Regions from separate parts of the Sulfitobacter sp. PR48 genome, predicted to be linked through region 1. Evidence: riboswitches for the same ligand, from Rfam matches in the RefSeq annotation. Region 1 holds a riboswitch; the other holds the start of a gene.
The links. Region 1 has a riboswitch for thiamine pyrophosphate ahead of PVW51_RS03745 (thiamine ABC transporter substrate-binding protein). Riboswitches for the same ligand answer to the same signal wherever they lie in the genome.

Region 1 (7,189 bases):
GACCGCTATACCGAGAAATCCGTGCATGTCCTGGCGGCCCGTGCCGCCCAGGCGTTCCACGAGATGACGCCGCTGCGGATCACCCCGGCAGAGCCGAACCGCGTTTACCGCAAGATCAACTATGGTCCGATGCTCGACGTGTTCTTTCTGGACCTGCGCAGCTACCGTGGCCCGAACGGTGCATCGCAGGAAAGCGAGATCAACGCGGACAGCACGATCCTGGGTTCCGAACAGATGGCATGGCTCAAGCGGGAGCTGACCAACTCCACCGCCACCTGGAAGGTGATCGCCTGCGACATGCCGATTGGTCTGGTTGTACCCGATGGCGAAAAGATCGAAGGCGTGGCCAACAAGAACGACGGCGCACCAGGCGGTCGCGAGCTGGAAATCGCGGAACTGCTGCGCTTCATCAAGAATGCGCGGGTGCAGAACACCGTCTGGTTCACCGCTGACGTGCATTACACCGCGGCGCATTACTACAACCCCGACAAAGCGCAGTTCCAGGACTTTGAACCGTTCTGGGAATTCGTCTCGGGGCCGCTGCATGCGGGCACGTTCGGGCCGAATGCGCTGGACGCGACCTTCGGGCCGGAGCTGAAGTTCGTGAAAGCCCCCGCAGAGGGTCAGGTGAACCTGCCGCCCAGCGCCGGCTTGCAGTTCTTTGGCCTCGTGGACATTGACGCGCAGACCCAGCAGATGACGGTGCGTCTGATGGACCGCGCAGACACCGAGCTTTACTCGGTCACGCTCGACCCCAAGGGCGCGTCGATCTGAGTATTCGATCCGCGATACCAGATGGGGCGGGCCGGTTTGGCCTGCCCTATTTGCGCAGCGCAGGCAGGCCGACGCCCGTGCTTTCGAAACCGCCGTCAGAGGCGATGACCTGCCCGGTGACATAGCTGGCTTTCTCCGAGCACAGAAATACGATGACTTCGGCGATCTCGCGCTCCGTGCCGTAGCGGTTCAGCGGAATCGCGTCATGGTAGGCGTCGATGATGTCCTGGGTATGCACGGCCATCGCCAGTTTGGTGCGCACCGGGCCCGGGCAGACGCAATTGGCGCGGATGCCGTATTCACCCAGTTCCGCCGCCTGCTGTTTGGTCAGCTGGATCACCGCGGCCTTGGAGGTGCCATAGGCGACCCGAAGGGTAGAGGCGCGCAACCCCGAGATCGACGCGATGTTGACCAGGGTGCCCTTTGACTCCTTCAGCGCGGGGGTGACCGCCTGCGACATCAGGAAAACACCGTCTAGGTTGGTTTCCATCACCCGGCGCCACCGGGCGAAATCGGTCTGTTCGATCGGGCCGAAATCGGCCACGCCCGCGTTGTTCACCAGCGCGTCGATCCGCCCGAAACGCGACAGCACATCCGCGACGGTCCGGTCCACGGCGCCAGGGTCCGACACGTCGCAGACAAAGGCGCTGGCCGCCTGTCCAAGGTCGGCGGCTGCCTTTTGCAATGCGTCCGCATCGCGGTCCAATGTCGCGACCAGCCAGCCCTCTTCGATGAAGAGCCTTGCGGTGGCCAGCCCGATTCCCCGTGCAGCGCCGGTAACCAGCGCAACCTTCTGGGCCTTGCTCTGCTCTGCGGGCATCAGAAATCGACGCCCTTCTGCGCCTTGATCCCGGCCTTGAAGGGGTGTTTCACCTCGGTCATTTCGGTGACCAGATCGGCGTATTCGCACAGCTCCGGCTTGGCGTCGCGCCCGGTCAGGATCACGCCGGTGCGCTTGTCGCGCGCCTCCAGCCCTGCGATGACCTGTTCGACCGACAGGTATTCATAGCGCATGGCGATGTTGATCTCGTCCAGCACAACCAGATCGTAGTCGCCGCTTTCCATCATCTCGCGCGCCTTGGCAAAGGCGGCCTGAGCGGCGGCGATGTCGCGTTCCTTGTCTTGCGTATCCCAGGTGAAGCCTTCGCCCATGGTGTGCCAGTCGACGCCGCCCAAACGGTCAAAGAACAGTCGCTCGCCGGTTTTCCACTTGCCCTTGATGAACTGGACAACACCAACGCGCTGTTTCCATCCCAGCGCCCGCAGGACCACGCCGAAGGCGGATGACGACTTGCCCTTGCCCGCGCCGGTATGGACCAGCACCAGACCCATTTCCGGGTCCTGCAGTTCGGCCACCTTCTTGCGCTGTTCGGTCTGACGCTCCTGCATCTTTTCCTTGTGGGACTGGTCGGTCATGGCACTCTCCTTTTACGGGGTCAGGACTTGGGGTCGGACACGGCGCGCACCTTGCTGCGGTCCATGCCGAGCTGGTGTTCGCGCCAGATGACGAGGACACCGGCGCAGATCACCAGCGCGGCCCCCGCCAGCATCATGATCGTGGGCAGTTCGCCAAAGATGACATAGCCCAGAACAATTGCGAAAAGCATCGAGGTATAATCATAGGGTGCCAGCATCGACACCGATCCAAAGCGGTAGGACGAGGTGACGAGGATCTGGGCAACACCGCCCACCAGCCCTGCCATCACCAGCAGCGCTGCAGTCTGGCTGGTCGGGACCACCCAGCCAAAGGGCATGGTAAGCAGCGATAGCACGGTTGCGGTGGCGGAAAAGTAGAAGACGATGGCAGCGGTATGTTCGTTCTGCACCAGCTGGCGCAGATGCACCTGTACGAGGCTGCGCATCATCGTGGCACCGAGGATCAGCATGGCGCCGATGGTGGCCATATGGTCGAGCTGTGAACTGCCAAAGCGGGGCCACAGGATGATGACCACGCCAATCAATCCCACCGCCACGGCGCTGATGCGCAGCAGGCGAATGCGCTCGCCCAGCATCACGGCGGCCAGCACCACGGTGAAGATCGGCGTGGCGAAACCGATGGCTGTGACTTCGGGCAGGGGCAGCAGGCCGAGCCCGGCAAAGGTCAGGCCCATTGCGGTGGTCCCGAAGAGCCCGCGCCAGACGTGGCCCATGGGGTTCCTGGCCTTGAGCCCGATCTTCAACTGCCCGCGCTGGGCCAGCCAGATCAGTATGATCGGGATCGCAAAGAGCGAGCGGAAAAAGACCTGCTCACCCGGCGGGATCTCGTCCGAGGTGGACTTGATGATCGCCGACATGCAGGTGAACAGAAAGATTGCGGTGATCTTGAGTGCAACCCCGAGCGCGGGTCTTTCGGAAAAGTCTTCTACCTTCATGAATGGCTCATGCGTCCGGGCCGATGATGCCGCGATTCTCGCCCACCTGTCCCCGGTGCAGCAGCATGTGGTCAAGCAGTACACAGGCCATCATCGCCTCGCCCACCGGAACCGCCCGGATGCCGACACAGGGGTCGTGGCGGCCCTTGGTGATGATCTCGGTTTCCTCGCCGGTCTTGGTGATGGTCTTGCGCGTCGTCAGGATGCTGGAGGTCGGTTTCACCGCGAAACGCACCACGATGTCCTGCCCGGTGCTGATCCCGCCGAGGATGCCACCCGCGTGGTTGGAAGAATATCTCGGCTCCGCCCGCTTCACGATCGGCAGGCCGCCATTTGCGATCATGCGTTTGTTCAGCGCCTTGCGCGTGACCTGAAGCGTCATGCCGCCCTCGGCCTCGGTGAAATGGAACAGATCCTTCACCTTGAACCAGCGTTCCTTGTCGTTCTCGTTCTGAGGTCGGATGATATATGTTCCCGTGGAGTCCAGTCTGGCACCTTTGAAAAAGATCTCGACGATGTCTTCGGATGCAGGGGGTGCAAATATCTCATCCGCGTTCAGCTCGCCGGTCAGCATCGCCGCCGACATGCCCTCGCCGATCTCCACGCCTTTGACCGCGTTGATGCTCATCATCGCGGCGGCCAGGTCGGTATCCAGCTTGCCATAGACCGGCGCACCAAGGCCCGCGGGTACGCCACGCGCCACGACCTCGATGATCGCGCCGACGCTGCTGCCCGATTTGCGCAGACCGTCGAGGTATTCCGCCCAATCGCTTGCGGCCCTGGCGTCGGGCACCCAGAAGGGGTTTTGTTCGATCTGGTTCCAGTCAAAGGCATCGCGGTCGATCTTGTGCGGGCCCATCTGCACCATGTAGCCGGTGATTTGCACCTGGGGCGCAATTGCCTTGATCGCCTCGCGGGCCAGACCGCCCGCCGCAACCCGGCTCGCGGTTTCGCGGGCAGAGGACCGGCCGCCGCCGCGATAGTCGCGTACGCCGTATTTCTGGAAATAGGTGATGTCGGCATGGCCCGGGCGGAACTTGTCCTTGATGTCGCCGTAATCCTTTGACCGCTGGTCGGTATTCTCGATCATCAGCTGCACGGGCGTGCCGGTCGTGACGCCTTCGAACACGCCGGACAGGATGCGGACCTCGTCCGCCTCGCGGCGCTGGGTGGTGTATTTGTTCTGGCCCGGTTTCCGTTTGTCCAGCCAGTGCTGGATCATCGCCGCATCCACCGGCACGCCGGGGGGGCAGCCGTCAACCGTGGCGCCAAGCGCGGGCCCGTGGCTTTCGCCCCATGTGGTGACACGAAAAAGGTGGCCAAAGCTGTTGATCGACATAGGGACGCTCCTTTGCTGACCCTGTTACCGGGCGTGCAAAGGGGCCTCAAGGGATTTCGCCTTGCAAGTCGGGTAAGAGCGTCCTAGCTCTTGATGCACCTCGGGGGGCCCAATCGGGCTGAGATTGCGCAAGCTGACCCGTTGAACCTGAACCGGTTAACACCGGCGGAGGGAAGGTCTGGACATCCATCCAACGCTTTCTGACGCCGCATGATGGAGGATGCCATGAGACATCTCACTTTTGCTGCTTTAGCGACACTTGCCGCAACCGCCGCGCAGGCCGAGACGCCTGTGCTGACAGTCTATGCCGGCGATTATTTCACATCCGAATGGGGCCCCGGCCCGGTCATCGAGGCGGAATTTGAAAAGATCTGCGATTGCGATCTGCAATTCTCGACCGGCGATCTGCTGCCGCGCCTGCTGCTGGAGGGCAAGCGGACCAAGGCAGATGTGGTGATCGGCCTGACCTCGGACGTGACGGCCAAGGCGCGGGCAACCGGGCTTTTTGCGCCGCACGGTCAGGACAACAGCGCGCTGACGCTGCCGATCGAATGGACGGATGATGTGTTCCTGCCCTTCAACTACGGGCATACCGCCTTTGTCTTTGATGACACGCGCATGGAAAACCCGCCCGCGACCTTCGACGATCTGCTGAACATGCCTGATGACGTCAAGATCGTGATCCAGGACCCGCGCACATCCATTTCCGGCCTCGCGCTGGTGCTGTGGGTCGAGGCGGTTTATGGCGACAAGGCGCAGGAAGCCTGGGGCAAGCTGGCACCGAAAATCCTGACGGTGACGAAGGATTGGTCGACCTCCTACGGGATGTTCACCGATGGTGAGGCGGACATGGTGCTGAGCTATACCACTTCGCCCGCCTATCACATGTTTGCCGAGGAAGACTTTACCAAACATGCCGCGCTCTTTCCGGAGGGGCATTATTTCATGGTCGAAACCGTGGCCAAGGTGGCAGATACGGATGTGCCGGAACTGGCGGATCAGTTCATGGGCTTCGTGATGTCCGAAACCTTCCAGAAACTGATCCCGGCCGCCAACTGGTCGCTGCCCTCGGCCCTGCCGCAGGACCAGTGGCCGGACGGCTGGGCCAAGCTGGATCTGCCGGAAAAGGTGCTGTTCTACGATGAGACCGAAGCCGCCGCCGTGCAGGAGAAAGCGATCGAGGCATGGCGCAGCGCGCTGACCCAGTAACGCGCATTGCGGGCATGACCGCCGCCGGTTTGACGGTGGCGGTTGTGCTGGCGGCCTGTGTCGGGATTGTCTCGCGTGCGGAACCGGGGGGATTTGGCCCCGGCGACGGTGCCGCGATCCGGTTCACGGTCATGCAAGCGCTGCTGTCTGCCGGGTTTTCCGTTGTGCTGGCGGTGCCGCTTGCGCGGGCACTGGCGCGGCGGCAGTTCTTCGGGCATGGCATGTTGGTGATGCTGCTGGGGGTGCCCTTTATCCTGCCGGTGATTGTCGCCGTGATCGGCTTGCTGGCGGTGTTTGGCCGGAATGGCATGCTGAATACCGTGCTTGGTGCCATGGGCCTGCCGGAACTGTCGATCTATGGGTTGCACGGTGTGGTGCTGGCGCATGTCTTTTTCAACCTGCCCCTCGCCACGCGGCTGCTGCTGCAGGGGTGGCAATCCATCCCGGCAGAGCGATTCCGGCTGGTGGCGCAGCTTGATCTGAGCCCCCGCGCCGTGGCGCGAACGCTGGAATGGCCGCTGCTGCGCCAGGTCGTGCCGGGGGCCTTTGCGCTGATCTTTGTCATCTGCCTGACCAGTTTTGCCGTGGCGCTGACCCTGGGCGGGGGGCCAAGGGCCACAACCATCGAACTCGCCATCTATCAGACCTTCCGCTACGATTTCGACCTGACGCGCGCGGCGTTGCTGTCGCTGGTTCAGCTGGTTGTTGCCGGCGGCGCGGCGATGGTGGCGCTGTGGTTCATCCCTTCTGTGGGCATTGGCGGCGGGCTGGACCGGGTGCCGCGCCGGTGGGATGCGCGCGGCGGCATCCAGCGCTGGGGCGATGTTGCATTGATCCTGCTGGGCGCGGCCTTTCTGCTTCTGCCACTGGGGGCAGTTGTGCTGAGGGGCGTTGCCGGGCTGCCGATGATGCCGACTTCGGTCTGGCAGGCGGCGGGGGCGTCACTGGGCGTGGCCATGCTGAGCATCGTGGTTTTGCTGGCGCTGGCACTGCCCATGGCGGGCTGGATCGCCGGCAGGGCGTCAGGTGGGGTGGAGGCCATCGGCCTGTTTGGCCTGTCCGCCTCGCCGCTGATGATCGGGACGGGGTGGTTCATCCTGCTCAACCCGGTGGTGGACCCGGTGGCATTGGCGCTGCCGGTGACGGCGCTGGTGAATGCACTGATGGCCTTGCCCTTTGCGCTGCGGATCCTGGTGCCGCGCCTGCGGGACACGTTGCGTGAATACGGCCGGTTGAGTGCTTCGCTGCAGATGCGTGGCTGGTCGCTCTGGCGTTGGGTGATCCTGCCGCGCCTGCGGCCTCAGGTCGGCTTTGCGGCGGGGCTGACGGGGGCGCTGTCGATCGGGGATCTGGGCGTGATTGCGCTTTTTGCCGATCCGGACCGCGCCACCTTGCCTTTGCAGATGTACCGACTGATGGGGTCCTACCAGATGCAGGCGGCCGCCGGCGCGGCGGTGCTGCTGCTGGTCATGGCGCTGGGCGTGTTCTGGATTTG
Region 2 (7,189 bases), on a different contig from region 1:
CTTGCGGTCGAAAACACCGATCTTGTTGAGTTGGTGGCAGAGCCGCAGGACGCTTTGACAATTGCCAGCGCGGTGGCGCAGGCGATGGCCCAGCCCTGAGCGAAACAGCCGTGTTCCGGGTGCGCCCGTTCATGCCCGGCGCGCGCGCCCGGAACCGGCAGGCAACATGCCATTGTCCCGGTACCAGGCGACTTCGTCGGCAATGGTCTGCGCCATCGGGCGGAACGACAGCCCCAGTTCCGAGCGCGACTTGGCCGGATCAAAACGGCTGTGGTCAAATTCCTTGCGCATGTTGCGCACCGCAGCGAGGCTCAGCAGGGCCGGGCGGCCGGTCAGGCGGGCCACGCCCTCCTGCATGCCCGCGATCAGCCAGAGGGCGGCTGCCGGAATCCGCCGCTTTGGCGCGGCGACGCCGGTGGTCTTTTCGTAAAGCTGCATCAGCTCTGCCATCGCCACATGTCGCCCGGCGGCCAGATAATGCTCGCCCCTGCGGCCTTGCCGCAGCGCGCGGATCTCGGCCTGGGCCACGTCGCGCGCATCGACAAAGGCAAAGGTGGCAGGCGGGATGCCGGGCAGCTTGCCCTGCATGAAGTCCAGGGTGAATTGCCCTGCCGCAGTTGGCCCCCGGTCACCCGGTCCGTGCATCCAGCCGGGCATGACGAAAACGCCGAAAGTGTCGGCATGTTTCTCCAGATGTGCCATGACAATCTGGTCCGACAGGATCTTGGACCGGTAATAATCATCCGCACCCTTGGCGGGCCGTTTCATGGTTTCGTCCACCACCTGTCCCTTTTTGCCGTCCACCACGGCAATGGAACTGGTATGCACGATCTGGCGGATACCGGCCTCATGCGCCGCCGTCAGAAGCTGGCCGGTTGCATCGACGTTGATCGCCTTCAGCATCTCCCAGTGCCTGCCCCCGTAGTAGCTGTCGCGGAAATAGGCCGCGGTGTGGAACAGCGTGTCGCAGCCTGCCAGGGCCCCGGCGAACCCCGGTATGTCCTGCATGTCGCCTTCGATGATGTCGAGCCCCTCCAACGCCCCGAATTGCTGCCGCGCCTTCCCGGCCGAGCGGGCCAGACCCCGCACCTGAACCCCCTCTGCCAGCAGCGCGCGGACCAGATTGTTGCCCAAGAGCCCGGTCGCCCCGGTGACGAAGGCAACTTTTGTGTCGCGTCCCACCATCTCAGCCCAGGTCCTGGCCAAGGGCCTGCATCAGGGCAATACGGTCGTAAAACACCTCTTCGTGGGTCGCATGTTCATCGTTGAAGGTGAAGAACCCGGCAAAGCGGAACCGGAAGGGCTTACCGCTTGGCTGGATCATGTGACCCCCCATGGCGAAAGGCCCTGTGAAGGTGCCGGTGAACTCGGCGGTCATTGCCAGATGCCGGTTGTTCCAGACAATGGGTGACATCTGGACCTTCACATCGGGAAAGGCATCGAACAAGGCCTGTTCGCGTATGCGGGTCTCCTCGCGGCCACGGGTTTCGGTCATCGGATCGACGAAGTGGAAATCTTCCGACATCAAGGCAAGCAGCGCGTCAAGGTCACGTGTGTTGAATGCCTTGGTGGCGCGGTCGGTAAAGTTGAATGGGATTTGCATCTGTGTCTCCTTTGCCGGTCCAATCTACGACGGGCAGCGCATTCCAAGAACACACAGCAATGGACAATCGTTTTGCGTGCATGCAAAATGAACCATGACCGATTGGGATGATCTTCGCGTACTTCTGGCCATCTCGCGGCGGGGCAGTTTCCTGCAGGCAGGCCAGGTTCTGGGCATGGCGGCCTCGACTCTGTCGCGGCGCATCACCCGGCTGGAGGAAGAGATCGGCGAACCCGTGGTCGAGCGCAGCGTCGAGGGCCTGCGCCTGACCGCAAGGGGGGCCGCTTTGACCGCCACCGCAGAGCGGCTTGAACGCGATCTGCAGCAACAGACCGTCAGCAGCAACGGCGAATTGTCCGGCGGTGTGACGGTCACAGCAGGCGACGGCTTCGTGCCCGTGCTGACGCAGGCAATAGACCGCTATATCGATCTGCATCCGCGATGCAGTGTCGATCTTTTGGTGGATGCGACCCTGACAAAGGTCGCGCGCGGCAGTGTCGATATCGCGGTCCGCACCATTCACCTGGGCGAACCATCGCTGATTTACAACAAGGTCGCGTCGCTTTCCTATGGCGTCTATTGCGCGGCCGAATATGCCAGCCGCCTGCCTGCCAATGCCGGGCCGGGCGATGCCGCGATGATCGACCTTTCGCCGCCCTTTGATCAGACCCCCCATCTGCGCGCGGCACGGGCAGCAGGCTTTGTATCCTCGCGTTTCCGGGTCTCCTCCTTTTCGGCCCAGCTTCAGGCCTGCGCCAGCGGATACGGTGCGGCGGTTCTGCCTGATCTGCTGGCGGCGGGTCTGGTGCAGCCTTTCGGCGCGGCAGACCTGCCGCCGATGGATGTGTTTCTGGTCACCCGCCCCCAGACCCTGCGCCAGCCCCACCTGCGCGCGTTTTTCGATGTGCTGCGCGATACGTTGCTTCGGGCCGGTGCGCGCGGGCGCTGAAGTGCCGTGCGCGGCGATCTGAGGGGCCGGAAAATCGGCTGTTGAAGTTCGCGACATCCTGTCCTACCCATGTCACAGAATTGCATTGCTTCGCCCGTCAGCGACGACGAAGCGATAACGAAATCATCCGTCGGGGGGCCCATCCGGGCTGAGAGGTGCATGCACCGACCCGTCGAACCTGATCCGGGTCATACCGGCGTAGGGAACGGGTAGATTGTGCGAAACAGATCGCACAAAACTCATTCTTGCGTTGGCACGCCCGTACCCTGGAGACGTGCCCGTGACGAACCACACACCGATTGTCCTGACCATTGCCGGCTCTGACAGTGGCGGCGGGGCTGGCATTCAGGCGGACATCAAGGCGATCTCGGCAACCGGGGCCTATGGCGCGAGTGTCATCACCGCGGTGACCGCCCAGAACACAACAGGCGTGACAGCGGTGCATGAGATCCCCGCCGATGTTGTTGCCGCGCAGATCGACGCGGTCCTGTCGGATCTGGATGTCGATGTGATCAAACTGGGGATGTTGTTCTCCGTACCGATCGTTGCGGCCACCGCGGAACGCCTGGCTTTGTTCGACGGGTTGAGTGTCGTTGATCCGGTGATGATCGCAAAATCGGGTGATGCGCTGTTGCAGGATGCCGCCGTGACGGCCCTGATCACGCAGATCCTGCCGCAGGCTGGCCTGCTCACCCCGAATTTGCCGGAGGCCGCGCGGTTGCTGGGCACAACCGCCGCCACAACGCTCGAAGAGATGGTGCAACAAGGGCAACGGCTGGTCGGGTTGGGGCCAAGGAACGTATTGATGAAAGGCGGGCATAGCATTGGCGGCATCTGCACCGATGTGCTGGTCAATGAAAGCGGCCTGGTCGCGACGTTTGCCGCGCCCCGGATCGACACGCGCAACACCCATGGCACGGGATGCACCTATTCCGCCGCGATTGCAGCCTATCTTGCACAGGGGCGCGACCTTGAGGATGCCGTGAAAGCGGCGCACGGATATCTTCATGCGGCGATCAGGGCCGCCGATACCCTGCACATCGGAAAGGGTCATGGCCCCGTTCATCACTTCCATGGTCAATGGAAATGACCGAAGTCACGATCATAGGGGGCGGCGTTGCCGGTCTTTGCGTCGCGCGGACACTGCTGGATTGCGGGGTCGGTGTGGTCTTGGTGGACCGGCACAAGGATATTGGCCCCCATGCCTGTTCCTGGTGGGCGGGCGGCATGCTTGCCCCGTTCTGCGAAGGCGAAAGCGCCGAGGAACCCGTTGTCAGGCTGGGACGCGAAGCCGCAGACTGGTGGGAGGCCAAGACCGGCGCGGTCCACCGGTGCGGCTCGCTTGTCGTATCGTCGATGCGCGACACAGCCGATCTTGCCCGCTTCGCCCGGCGCACCACGGGTTTTCGCCATGTGAGCGGAGCAGAGATTTCAGACCTGGAACCCGATCTGGGCGGAAGATTTACCAAAGGATTGTTCTTTGAGAGCGAGGCCCATCTTGCCCCCCGCCGCGCACTTGCCCGATTGCGCGCCAGTCTCCTGGCGGATGGTGCGGTATTTGTTCAGGAAGATGCCGACCCCGACAGATATGCACAACGCGGTCTGACCATTGATTGCCGGGGATATCAGGCCAGGGACAGACTGTGTGACCTGCGTGGTGTCAAAGGCGAAATGCTGGTTCTGTCCTGCCCCGATGTCAGCATATCGCGCCCGATCCGCCTGCTGCATCCCCGGGTTCCGCTGTATCTGGTGCCCCGTGGCGACGGTGTTTTCATGCTGGGTGCGACGATGATCGAAGGGCAGGCAGGCAAGTATGTTACCGCACGTGCCTTGCTGGAATTGCTCAGCGCCGCCTATGCGCTGAACCCCGCCTTCGGGGAGGCCGAGGTGCTGGAAATCGGCGTTGATAGCCGTCCTGCCTTTCCCGACAACCTGCCGCGCATCCGGCGCAACGGAAACCTGATCCGGGCCAACGGCCTGTTCCGGCACGGCTTTCTTCTGGCCCCGGCGCTGGCGCGGATGGTGGCCGATCTGATCATTGACAACAAAACGCCTGAGGTGATGGATGAAACTGCTGCTTAACGGAGCCCCGATCGACGCGCAGGTTGCGACCCTGGCCGATCTGCTTTTGGCCGAAGGCTTTGGCGATGCCAAAGTTGCCACTGCCGTAAACGGCGAATTTGTGCCCGCACCGGCCCGCCCGGATCATGCGCTTTCGCCGGGCGATGCGGTTGAGGTCCTTGCCCCGATGCAGGGGGGCTAGGCCATGTCGGAATTTTACGGCACGACATTGCCCAATGGCCTGATGCTGGGGACCGCACAATATCCGTCCCCTGCAATCCTGGCGGATGCCTTCAAACGCAGCGGCGCCGGCGTGGCGACCGTATCCTTGCGTCGTGAAAGCGGTCAGGACCGCGCCGGTCAGGACTTCTGGCAGCTCATTCGCCAGCTCGGTGTGCACATCCTGCCCAATACCGCCGGGTGCCACAGTGTCAAAGAGGCGGTGACAACTGCACATATGGCGCGTGAAGTGTTTGATACCAGGTGGATCAAGCTGGAAGTCATTGGCGAAGAAGACACCTTGCAGCCCGATGTCTTTGGCCTTGTCGAAGCCGCGCGCATTCTGTCCGAGGACGGGTTTCAGGTGTTTCCCTATACCACGGAGGATCTGGTCGTGGCCGACAGGCTGCTGCACGCGGGTTGCGAGGTGCTGATGCCATGGGGTGCGCCGATCGGGTCGGGGCTCGGGCTGAACAATGTCTTTGGCCTGCGCGCCATGCGAGCCCATTTCCCGGATGTGCCATTGGTCATTGATGCGGGCCTTGGCCTGCCGTCCCATGCAGCCGCCGCGATGGAGATGGGCTTTGACGCTGTTCTGCTGAACACAGCCGTGGCCAAGGCAGGTGACCCCGCCGCCATGGCAGAGGCTTTTGCAAGTGCGATCCGGGCCGGACAGCTGGCCCATGCCGCCGACCCGATGGGCCCGCGCGACATGGCGGCCCCGTCGACCCCGGTGATCGGAAAGGCGTTCCTCGAATGACATTGGATCGCTTTTGTCCGATTTTCGACAGTGCGGATTGGATTGAACGGCTTGTTCCGCTTGGCATCAAACTGGTGCAATTGCGGATCAAGGACGCAGCGCCGGATGTGATAGGCGACCATATCCAGCGTGCGAAACGGATCTGCGTGGCGCATGGCTGCACCTTGATCGTCAACGATTACTGGCAGGCCGCAATTGATGCCGGTTGCGATTACATCCACCTGGGGCAGGAAGACCTGGATGACGCAGACATGGCTGCCATCCGCGCCGCAAAGCTGCGGCTGGGGATCAGCACCCATGACAGGGCAGAGCTGGCGCGCGCGATGGCGCTGGCCCCTGATTACATCGCCCTGGGTCCGATCTATCCGACGATCCTGAAGAAAATGAAATGGCATGAACAGGGTCTTGCAAAGCTGACCACCTGGCGCGGGCTGATCGGGAAGACACCCTTGATCGCAATCGGCGGCATGTCGGTCGACCGCGCGCCGGGGGCATTCGAGGCAGGCGCCGATGTGGTCGCCGCTGTCACCGACATCACCTTGAACGAAAACCCCGAGGAGCGTGTCCGCGCCTGGTTGAGGGCGACAAGATGAGCCGATATGCGCGTCAGATCTGCCTGCCCGAAGTGGGTCTTGCGGGGCAGGGGGAAATCCAGGCTGCACATGTCCTTGTGGTGGGTGTCGGCGGCCTGGGGGCACCGGTACTGCAATATCTGGCTGGCGCAGGGGTGGGGCGGCTGACCCTGGTGGATGGTGACCTGGTTTCGCTGTCCAACCTCCACCGGCAGACCCTGTTCCGCGAGGCGGATGTCGGTCGGGCCAAGGTCTCTGTCGCCGCCGCAACCCTGCGGGCGTTGAACGGGGCCTGCGCAATCGACACTGTCGAGACCCCGCTGGACCCCGCGAATGCGGCTTCACTGGTGTCCCGGGCCACGCTTGTTCTGGATTGCGCCGACAGTTTTGCCACCAGTTATATCCTGTCCGATACCTGCAAGGCACTGGGCGTCCCCCTGATCAGCGCATCTGTCTTGCGACTGGGCGGCTATGTGGGCGGCTTTTGCCAAACGGCACCCTCCTTGCGTGCCGTGTTTCCTGACCTGCCTGACCGCGCGGAAAGTTGTGCCACTGCCGGGGTCATGGGCCCCGTTGTCGGCATGATCGGGGCCGCTCAGGCACAGATGGCCCTGGCATATCTGATCGGCCAGAAACCATCCCCATTGGGCCAGCTGATCCGCTTTGATATGCAGAATTTCCGATCCAGCGGGTTCCGGTTTGACACCGCACCGGACCCTGAAGCGGATTTCACCTTCGTCGCCGCCTCCGAGGTGACCGGCGGCGATTTTGTCGTCGAGCTGCGCGGCAAGGATGAAGCCGTGATCCCGGTCACCACAGATGCGCGGCGCCTCACCGTGGCGCAATTCGCCGATCAACGGCCAACGCCAACCGCCGGTCAGCGCGCGGTCTTTGCCTGCCGAACCGGTTTGCGCGCCTGGCAGGCCGCCCGTCATCTTCGCTCCTATTGGGGCGGCGACATCACCTTAATCGCAATGGGCGACAGCCCGCCAACAGGAAGATAACCGATATGAAACTGACCCATT

Region 2: linked by a shared signal. The riboswitch ahead of thiD (bifunctional hydroxymethylpyrimidine kinase/phosphomethylpyrimidine kinase) and the one ahead of PVW51_RS03745 (thiamine ABC transporter substrate-binding protein) in region 1 are both predicted to bind thiamine pyrophosphate.

What each region holds. Positions count from the first base shown of each region.
Region 1 is NZ_JARAMM010000002.1:210,345-217,533, forward strand. It holds gene PVW51_RS03720 (alkaline phosphatase D family protein) at 1-774, shown strand, start outside; gene PVW51_RS03725 (SDR family NAD(P)-dependent oxidoreductase) at 821-1,594, opposite strand; gene cobO (cob(I)yrinic acid a,c-diamide adenosyltransferase) at 1,594-2,190, opposite strand; gene PVW51_RS03735 (DMT family transporter) at 2,211-3,146, opposite strand; gene aroC (chorismate synthase) at 3,154-4,485, opposite strand; TPP riboswitch at 4,577-4,676, shown strand; gene PVW51_RS03745 (thiamine ABC transporter substrate-binding protein) at 4,711-5,694, shown strand; gene PVW51_RS03750 (thiamine/thiamine pyrophosphate ABC transporter permease ThiP) at 5,670-7,189, shown strand, end outside.
Region 2 is NZ_JARAMM010000005.1:185,014-192,202, reverse strand. It holds gene PVW51_RS08750 (NAD(P)H-binding protein) at 1-99, shown strand, start outside; gene PVW51_RS08745 (SDR family oxidoreductase) at 130-1,185, opposite strand; gene PVW51_RS08740 (ester cyclase) at 1,187-1,603, opposite strand; gene PVW51_RS08735 (LysR family transcriptional regulator) at 1,698-2,552, shown strand; TPP riboswitch at 2,674-2,774, shown strand; gene thiD (bifunctional hydroxymethylpyrimidine kinase/phosphomethylpyrimidine kinase) at 2,833-3,642, shown strand; gene PVW51_RS08725 (FAD-dependent oxidoreductase) at 3,639-4,634, shown strand; gene thiS (sulfur carrier protein ThiS) at 4,618-4,815, shown strand; gene PVW51_RS08715 (thiazole synthase) at 4,819-5,592, shown strand; gene PVW51_RS08710 (thiamine phosphate synthase) at 5,589-6,185, shown strand; gene PVW51_RS08705 (HesA/MoeB/ThiF family protein) at 6,182-7,168, shown strand; gene PVW51_RS08700 (ABC transporter substrate-binding protein) at 7,174-7,189, shown strand, end outside.